Regions from separate parts of the Mesorhizobium sp. SEMIA396 genome, predicted to be linked through region 1. Evidence: predicted binding sites of a transcription regulator. Region 1 holds the regulator's gene; each other region holds the start of a gene.
What was found. Region 1 encodes LexA, which represses DNA repair genes until DNA is damaged. Its sites were predicted from a motif close to TGTTCNNNNTGTGTTCNG; they were not measured.

Region 2: a site for LexA is predicted at 1,784-1,801, ahead of NP503_RS28635 (ImuA family protein). Genes of this name have one in related genera too.
Region 3: a site for LexA is predicted at 1,758-1,775, ahead of uvrA (excinuclease ABC subunit UvrA). Genes of this name have one in related genera too.

Annotation. Positions count from the first base shown of each region.
Region 1 is NZ_JANIFC010000010.1:263,438-266,717, reverse strand. It holds gene NP503_RS23915 (ComEC/Rec2 family competence protein) at 1-1,702, shown strand, start outside; gene lexA (transcriptional repressor LexA) at 1,696-2,436, opposite strand; gene kynU (kynureninase) at 2,845-3,280, opposite strand, start outside.
Region 2 is NZ_JANIFC010000014.1:159,623-162,902, forward strand. It holds gene NP503_RS28625 (hypothetical protein) at 212-409, opposite strand; gene NP503_RS28630 (hypothetical protein) at 452-1,273, opposite strand; gene NP503_RS28635 (ImuA family protein) at 1,832-2,596, shown strand; gene NP503_RS28640 (DNA polymerase Y family protein) at 2,508-3,280, shown strand, end outside.
Region 3 is NZ_JANIFC010000007.1:53,834-57,113, reverse strand. It holds gene uvrA (excinuclease ABC subunit UvrA) at 1-1,608, opposite strand, end outside; gene NP503_RS17755 (hypothetical protein) at 2,321-2,617, opposite strand; gene NP503_RS17750 (ATP-dependent Clp protease proteolytic subunit) at 2,710-3,280, opposite strand, start outside.

The DNA.
Region 1 (3,280 bases):
CAGCTATTTTGCCGGCATCGGCGGCAGCGGGTTCTTTCTCGGCAACCCCAAGCTTGTCGTCAGCGACGGTGGCGACATGCCGCTGCCGGCCCGAATTTCCTCTAGCGTGGAAAATGCCCGCGAGGCCATCGCCGACCATATCAGGGCGAGCGTCGGCGGCGCCGAAGGCGAGATCGCCGCGGCGCTGATCGTCGGCGTGCGCGCCGGCATTCCCGATGACATCAATGAGGCGATGCGACGTACCGGCATCTACCACATCATCTCGATTTCGGGACTGCACATGGCGCTGGTCGCAGGCACCATCATGGGCTTGCTGCGCGGCGCCTTCGCCTTGTTTCCCGACTTTTCCGCGCGTCGCCCGGTCAAGAAGTATGCCGCCTTCGCCGCACTGTTCTCGATCGCGGCCTATCTCATCATCTCTGGAGTCGTCGTTGCCGCCGAGCGCAGCTTCATCATGCTGGCGGTGATGCTGATTGCCGTGCTGTTCGATCGAGCAGCACTCACCATGCGCAATCTGGCGATCTCGGCGATCGCCGTCATCGTGGTGTCGCCGCATGAGGTGGTCGGCCCGAGTTTTCAGATGTCGTTCGCCGCGACCGCGGCTCTGGTCGGCGCCTATGCCGGCTGGGCCGATCACCGCGCGGGAAAAGCAAGACCGCCGCCCCCAAAGCGATCCATGCCCGGTTTCCTGACGCGAAAGTTCGTGCTCGCGGCAACCGGCCTTGCCATGACCTCCATCATCGCCGGCAGCGCCACGACGCTGTTTGCCATCTGGCATTTTCAGCGTGTGTCGCCGCTCAGCCTGTTCGCCAATCTGGCGGTTATGCCGATCGTCACCGTCGTCATGTTCCTGGCTGTCGCAAGCGCGCTGCTGATGCCTTTCGGATTGGATTGGCCGGCCCTCTACCTGATGGGCAAGGGCCTGACGGTGATGATCGCCATATCGGGTTGGATCTCCGAACGTTCGCCTGTCGATGGGGTTGGGCTGATTTCGCAGCAATCTGTCCTGCTGGTGACAATTGCCCTGGTCATCGCGACGATGGCGACAACTTGGCTGCGGCTCGCTGCTCTGCCATTCGCGCTGGCAGGCTTGCTGACCGTCTCGGATACGCGCACGCCGGATGTGCTGATCTCGGAAGACGCCCGGCTGGTGGCGTTGCCGATCGGTGGCGGCGAGCTTGCCGTCAGCCGGGAACGGCCGAACGAATTCACCGTCGACAACTGGAAACGCGCCCTGACATCAGAAACCATCGTCGTGCCAGAGGTGTTCGACAAGAGCGATGGGCAATTCGACGTCGCGGACGCCGTTGAGCTACCGCCGGGATCGCCGTTCTATTGCTCCTCAGGCGTTTGCGTGGCCAGGCATATGTCCGGTGCGATCATTGCCTATGTCGAGGACCGCAAGGACACCTGGAAAGCCTGTGGCTTCGCCGAGCTGATCGTCATCAATGACGCCACCGCCTATGACGCCTGTCACAATCCGCTGGTTCTCGTCATCACCAAGCGGCAACTGGCTCGCAAAGGCAGTGCCGCGGTCTTCTTCGATCGCCAATCGGCGACCACGCCGGCGACAATCAGCTTCGCGGTGAACAGCCCATATCGGCCCTGGCACACGCAACGCAAATACTCTCGTGAGGCGAGGGGGCTGGCACCCTTCAAGAAACCCGAGAAGCCAGCGGCCAACCCGCAGCCGCCTCAGTAGCGGCGGATGAGGCCGACGAGCTTGCCTTGCACCTTGACCCTGTCTGGGCCGAAAATACGGGTTTCATAGGCCGGATTGGCGGCTTCGAGAGCGATGGAAGCGCCCTTGCGGCGGAACCGCTTCAGCGTCGCTTCCTCTTCATCGACCAGCGCCACGATGATCTCGCCGGGGTTCGCCGTGTCGGCATTACGGATGATGACGGTGTCGCCGTCGAAGATACCGGCCTCGATCATCGAGTCGCCCTTAACCTCCAGCGCATAGTGGGCGCCGCCCATGATCATGTCCGGCGGCACCGAGATCGAATGCGTCTGATGCTGGATGGCATCGATCGGCACACCGGCGGCGATACGGCCCATGACCGGTATCGACACGGCGGAGACCGCATCGTCATCATTGCCGGGCGAGGGCATCCGCGAAGGCGCCGGCTTGATCTGCCGGCCAAGGGCACCACCCTGACCGAGACTGCCCTGGATGACGCTTGGCGAAAACTTCTTTGCCGCGTTGAGGCCGGGCGCGATCGAGTCCGGCAATCGCAGCACTTCCAGCGCGCGTGCCCGGTTGGGCAACCGGCGAATAAAGCCGCGCTCCTCAAGTGCGGTGATCAGCCGATGAATCCCGGATTTGGAGGCAAGGTCGAGCGCCTCCTTCATCTCGTCGAAGGATGGCGGAATGCCGCTCTCCTTCAGGCGTTCATGGATGAACATCAGCAGTTCATGTTGCTTGCGTGTCAGCATGGCGGCCCCCAGATTACCTGAAACCAGAATCGAAAAACAAACCCAGAACAAACACTATCTGTTCCAGTTGTGTTCTGCAACCGTTTAAAGTTTAATGAATTTGTTAAGGCTGCTGAAATTATTTGGGCTTGCCAGCGGGTCGCGATCGACAGGCGCCAACCACGGCAATGCGCCTGCTCACATTGAAACCATTATGGTTAATGACCTGTGGCTCATCCTCGACCCAAGGCTTGGCATCATCTGCCGATCGACCTCCACAAGGGACGCTATCAATCTTCGGGACGTTCGTTTGCCGTGAACGAAACGGAGCCAAAACGCCAACGTCTGTTGGCATTTGTGGCTGGAATCAGCCCTCCGTCATCTGCCGGGCAGTGAGGGCGGCGACGGCAAATCGCGGGGATCGTTGCGTCAGGTAACGGCTTCCTTGACGGCGAAACGCTGGTCCTTCCATGCGCCCGTGCGCAGAATGTCTTCTAGCACTTGAACCGCCAGCCACACATCCTTGTAGCCGATATAGAGGGGCGTGAAGCCGAAACGGATGGTCGATGGCGCGCGAAAATCACCGATGACGCCGCGCTCGATCAGCGCCCGCATGATTTGATAGCCGTGATCGTGAAGGAACGACACCTGGCTGCCGCGCCTGGTCGCGTCGCGGGTGGTCTCCAGCGTGAGGCCATAGGCGCCGCACTTTGCTTCGACGAGCTGGATGAACAGTTCCGTCAGCGCGACGCTCTTTTTTCGCAATGCCGCCATGTCGACGTCGTTCCAGATGGCAAGCGCGCCTTTGAGCGCCCGCATCGACAGGACCGGCTGGGTGCCGCACAGAAAGCGGCGGATACCGGTG
Region 2 (3,280 bases), on a different contig from region 1:
GTCGTGATCGATCGCAGCGGCAGTCCGTCAACCCGGCGCCGCGAGTCGTGCGCGAGAGCACTGGCTTCCGAGCGTTTCCTCCAGCCGAGCCAGTCGGCGACTGACAACGGATTTGCGACGCCCAGCCGCCCCTCCGCACGATGCCTGGTCCCTGCGTGATCTCCCGAAGGTCCTGGCTTCGGCTTTTCTGATCTGGCACATCGTCGGACACTCAGCGCGTCTTGCCGGAGCGAAGATGCATCTCGATCTTGTTGATGGCCTTGGTGAGGATATCGACCGCCTGCAGATTGACTGCGAAGTCGAAGTTCCCTTGCGCCGTTTCGAATATCAGAACGCCGACCTTGGTCTCGTCGTCGCTCATCATGCCTGTTCCAATGCCGGTCGGCATATAGGGTGGTTTTTCTGACATGGTTCTCTCCTCGGGTGCGGTGTGGGCTGGTCAGGTTTTTAGCTATCCAGCGTGCGACCTGGAGTGGCCAAGCACGATCGATCGACGATGGCCGTGTAACCCGTTCACCGCTAATCGAAATGCATCGACTGGCCGCGCATCCGCCAGGGTCAGTGCGATTGCAGGATTTGCAGGTGGCTTCTCCATAAGCAGGGAGCCGTCGAAATCGCGCCATGCCGCCATCCGCAATTCTTCACCGTCTTCGCTGGCTGCAGGATCGAAAACGTGGGCATCGTAGGGGTCCTGGTCAATCTCGATCGTCCAGTCCTTGAGCGCCTTGCGAGCCATTTCTTCCACCTGGGCGAGGTTGCTGGTGAAGAAGGGGATACGGTCGCCATTTTCCGAAAGCGGCTCGACCTGATCCAGCGTCGGCCGCTCGGGCACCCAACCAAGAACGAAGGCAATATCGAAATCGATCTGGCGGTCCGGCCCGGTCGTGGTCTCCAACCGGGTGACAACATCGGGATAGAGCTGTTTGCGCGCCGGCCACGTGTCCGGGAGCGCCTCGGCCTGCAATCTCGTTCGGGGCACGTCGATCAACTCCATGATCTGATGGCCCGGAACTTTATCCTCCGGCCAGCCCGCACAACATGCAGTCGTCGCAGCCTCGTCGGCTTCCATCCAGACCGAAGCAGCCTGGTCCTCGTCCTCGGTTGGCTGGTCGTCTTCCGGAAAGCCTTTGATATCCCAGCCTTCCAACGCGAACAAACCTTCCGCGCCTTGCAAAGCCGTAATCCCGGCGCGCGCGAAGACTGCTTCGGCTGCCGTGACCCCGCGTGCCAGTTCCTCGGGCGTTGCACCTTCAATGTTCAAGCGAAGTTCCATGGTTCGCCTCCATTATCAAACTCCCACAGTGAACAAAATAAGAACAAAGGTGTCAATAGACTCCTGATGGCTTGGAAATAGGGTAGTTTTTTCAATAGGATAGCGTACATCAGGCAATCGGTTGAGGCTTCGTGCTCAATCCCAACGCAACTGCATTCATGGCCGCTGCTACACGGACCACTGCGGACGGGGACAGTCGGTCCCGCGTCCCGTCCTGCGGCCGGCGCTATGCTGACGCTCCTACGGCTGTCCTGTTAACCGCCCGCGGCGGGGGCGAATTTCCTCCGTCCCGCGCGCGACAATGTCCGCCATTGCGGGCGCGCGCGGGACTGCGGTTTATACGCCGTTTTTCCTTGTGCGCCGCCAACCGCCGGCGCGAACATCCCAACAGGACAGGTGGCCTCGACGCCTCGTCCTGCTGGCAAACGGTTCTTTCGGTGCCACCGGGCGGTCGCGACAAAATTTCTTCCGCGGCACCACCTCGCCATGCCATTGACTCTTTATTAGGAAGGGAACAAATGAGGAACATTCCGCCAGCATGTCGCGTTCAGGGGACAGATGAGTGCATCGACGCCAAACGCTGCTATTTCCGATCTGCGAGGTCGCATTGCGCGTCTCGAAGGCGGTAATGCGCGCAAAAGAGCGGTGCTCCCATTCGGAATCTCCTCGATCGACAGTCATCTGCCAGGCGGGGGTGTGGCGCTTGGCGCACTTCATGAAGTTGCCGGCGGCGGCAATGGAGCGATCGATGGCGCTGCAGCGTCGCTTTTTGCAGCCGGGATTGCAGCGAGGACGCAAGGCAAGGTGCTGTGGTGCGTGACGCGCCAGGATCTGTTTGCGCCGGCAATCGCACAGGTCGGACTGCATCCCGACCGGGTGATCTATGTTGAAGCCGGTGACGACAAATCCTTGCTCGCCTGCTTCGAGGAAGGTCTGCGGCATGTCGGTCTTGGAGCGGTGGTCGCGGAAGTGGCGCGCCTGTCCATGACTTCCTCGCGCCGGTTGCAACTGGCATCGGAAGGCTCCGGCGCGATGGGCATCGCCATCCGCCGCTGGCGCCGCCAGACCGAAGCCGCCGATTTCGGGCAGCCGACGGCGTCTGTCACCCGCTGGCGGGTTTCCGTGCTGCCGTCGCGACCGCTGCCTGTGCCCGGCGTTGGTCGGGCGCGATGGCAACTTGAACTGATCCGGTCTCGTGGAGGGGAAACACTCGATATCGAAGTGGAGGCTTGTGATGCCAAGGGTCGTCTCGCTATTCCTTCCAAGCTGGTCGACCGACCGGCTCAAAAGGAAATTGGGCGACGTCTCGCCGCCACCGGATAAGCCTTTGGTGCTGGTCGGGCGGCACGGTAATCGTCGCCTGGTGACTGCGGTGGATCGCGCGGCACTGGAAGCGGGCCTGCGCGTCGGAATGCCCGCGACCAAGGCACAGGCCCTCGTCCAGGGGCTGGCGGTCATGGATGCCGAACCTGAAGCAGACGCGCAGGCATTGGATCGGTTGGCCCTGTGGGCTTTGCGGCGGTACGCGCCGATTGTCGCAGCAGAACCTCCCGACGGATTGGTGATGGATACCACGGGCGCCGATCATCTTCATGGCGGTGAACGCTTGATGCTGGCCGATATGGTCGAACATCTCGGCAAGGTCGGCTTCTCGGCGCGCGCAGCCATAGCGGATAGCTGGGGTGCTGCTCATGCGGTGGCGCGATACGTGAAGCAGACCGTCAGCGTGGTCGCCGTCAACGCAACGCAGGATGCGATTCTTCCACTGCCCATCGCGGCACTGCGGTTGCCCGACGCAATCGTCAGGGGTTTGCGGGTTCTCGGCTTCGACAGGGTAGGCGAGCTTCTGCAGCAGCCGCGCGCGCCACTGACGTTGCGCTTCGGGCCGGAACTCGGCCGCCGGCTTGACCAGGCTGCTGGACGCCTCGCCGAGCCGATTGAGCCGGTGCGATCAGCGGATGTGGTCGAAGTCCAACGTGCCTTTGGCGAGCCCATCGGTGCGGCCGA
Region 3 (3,280 bases), on a different contig from region 1:
CTCGTCCAGCACATAGAGCACGCCCGTGAGACCGGAGCCGATCTGCGATGCCAGCCGGATGCGCTGGCTCTCGCCGCCCGACAGCGTGCCGGAATTGCGCGACAGCGTCAGGTAGTCGAGCCCGACATCGTTGAGGAAGCGCAGCCGCTCGCGGATCTCCTTGAGCACCCGCACCGCGATCTCGTTCTGCTTGTCGTTGAGCGACGCGGGCAGGTCGGTGAACCACTGGTCGGCCTTGCGGATGGAAAGCTCGGTGACTTCGCCGATATGTCTGCCTGCGATCTTCACCGCCAGCGACTCCGGCTTCAGCCGATACCCCTTGCAGGCCGGGCAGGGCGTGGCCGACATGAAGCGCTCGATCTCTTCACGCATCCAGGCGGATTCGGTCTCTTTCCAGCGCCGCTCGAGATTGGGAATGACGCCTTCAAAGGTCTTGGTGGTCTTGTAGGAGCGCAGGCCGTCATCATACTGGAAGGTGATTTCGCGCTCACCCGTGCCGTGCAGGATAGCTTCCTTGGCCTCTTCGGACAAATCCTTGAACTTGTCGCCAAGCTTGAAGCCATAGGCCTTGCCCAGCGCTTCCAGCGTTTGCGCGTAATAGGGGGACGTCGATTTCGCCCACGGGCTGACGGCGCCGTCGCGCAGCGAGATGTTCTCGTCCGGCACGATCAGATTGCCGTCGATGGCGCGCTGGCTGCCGAGACCGTCACAGGTCGGGCAGGCGCCGAACGGGTTGTTGAACGAGAATAGCCGCGGTTCGATTTCCGGAATGGTGAAGCCGGAGACCGGGCAAGCGAATTTTTCCGAGAACAGGATGCGCTCATGCGTCTCGTTCTTCGACTTGTTGACCGAATCCTCGCCGGTCTGGCTGGCATCGAGCGGCTTGTCTGCGAATTCGGCGACCGCCAGCCCATCGGCCAATTTCAGCGCCGTCTCGATGGAATCGGCAAGCCGCGTCGCCAGATCGCCGCGCACGACGATGCGGTCGACAACGACGTCGAGGTCATGCTTGTACTTCTTGTCCAGCGCCGGCACGTCGGCGATTTCGTAGAAGACGCCATCGACCTTGACGCGCTGAAAGCCCTTCTTCTGCAGTTCCAGCAATTCCTTGCGGTACTCGCCTTTGCGGCCGCGCACCATCGGCGCCAGGATGAACAGGCGCGTGCCTTCCTCGATCGCCAGCACGCGGTCGACCATCTGCGAAACCGTCTGGCTCTCGATCGGCAGGCCGGTGGCCGGCGAATAGGGGATGCCAACGCGGGCGAACAGCAGCCGCATATAGTCGTAGATCTCGGTGACGGTGCCGACCGTCGAACGCGGGTTCTTCGAGGTGGTCTTCTGCTCGATGGAAATGGCGGGCGACAGGCCGTCGATCTGGTCGACGTCGGGTTTCTGCATCATTTCGAGGAATTGCCGCGCGTAGGCCGACAGGCTTTCGACATAGCGGCGCTGGCCCTCGGCATAGATCGTGTCGAAGGCAAGCGATGACTTGCCGGACCCCGACAGGCCGGTCATGACAATCAGGCTGTCACGCGGCAAGTCGAGATCGACATTCTTCAGATTGTGTTCGCGCGCCCCGCGAATGGAAAGATATTTATGGTCGGCCATAGCCGGTCGCCGCCTCAGAATCTGGAATTTCCTGGAATGGCGGGTTTTCCCGGCCATCCCCTATGTAGGTAGTTTTGCCGCCACGTCGAGATACGCCACAATTCCCGACGAGAGCGTTTAAGCGTCTTTCGCGTGAACGGGCAAGCGGAAAGAACAAAGGCCGAACACGCTCCTGACAAAGCTGTGCAAAAACTGACTTGCACGTAACCTCCCGGCGATCACATTTTTCGGTAACCGGCTATTGATGGTTGACGCCACCAGCTGACGGGAGCAGTCTCCAGCAGTCAACGAAGACGGCCGTCTTTCGATGGCCTCGCCGCCCAAAGGCGGCCTGCGAGACGCCGCAGGCATTTGCGATTTGTGCTTCGAATTGACAACAATCGCAACGGACAGAGGAGCGGAGCTATGACGCCACCGGATCGTCCCCTAGGGTTCCAGTTGTCACTGGAGCCGAGGCAGGCATAAGTGCCAGGGTTCAGCGTTTTCGCCAGCCGGCAAACCGTGACCTGCCATCTCTCGTAAAAATCAGAGACTACTAGTCGGATCGTCGGCTGAATGCCGCGGTGCATCCGAAATCAAACGCCGGCAGTACACTCCCGGTAAAATTGGATTTGAGATCCAAAAAGGCCCCGTCCGTTTGCGCAAAGCACGGCGGGGCCGTTTTCATGTGCGGATTGTCTTGTGGGCGACAGGCGCAGCGCGACACGCGCTGTCAGTGGCGCGGCGGCCCGAACGAGCCGGCGCCGACATCGACGGTGATGCTGCCGGAAATCCTGACATCGGTATCGCCGATCTTGAATGTGCCGTTCTCGCCGGCTGGCAGCGCATCGTCCGGCTCTGGAGCCGGCTTGGCGATGCGGTAGTCGCCGGTCACGCCGGGCAGGGCGCCTTTTTGCGTCGACGACGAACTGTCGTCGGCAAGTGCCGCGCCGCTGATGAGGCTCGCAATGGCGAGCGCTGCAACGGCGATGACGCGGTGCAATGATCTGGACTGATGAGTGTCGGTCATCCCAGGACTATAGTGGCGCGCCGCCGATGGAACCAGACCGGCATCGTCAAATCTTCGACTACCTGCCGGACGGTCTCCGATCCGGCCCTGGCTTACGCCGCTTTCTTTCGCGTGTCGAAAACATGGTCGACGATGCCCCAGGACTGGGCCTCGCGGGCGGTCATGAAGTGGTCGCGGTCGAGCGTGCGTTCCACCTCTTCATAGCTGCGGCCGCAATGCTGCGCGTAAAGTTCGGCCATGTGCCGTTTCGTCCGGCCGATGCGCTCGGCATGGCGCTGGATGTCGGATGCCTGGCCCTGGAACCCGCCCAGCGGCTGATGCAGCAGGATAGTGGCATTCGGCAGGGAAATCCGGCGCCCCGGTGTGCCTGCCATCAGCAGGAACGAGCCCATCGAGGCGGCAAAGCCCATGCATACGGTGGACACCGGGCAGCTGATATATTGCATCGTATCGTAGATGGCGAAGCCGCTGGTCACCACGCCGCCCGGCGAGTTGATGTAGAGCGAGATCTCCTTGTCGGGATTGTCCGATTCCAGCGACAAAAGCTGCGCGCAGACCAGCGCCGAGATGTCGTCGTTGATCTCGCCGTTGATGAAGATGATGCGCTCGCGCAGCAGCCGCGAAAAGATGTCGAAGGCACGTTCGCCGCGGCTCGATTGCTCG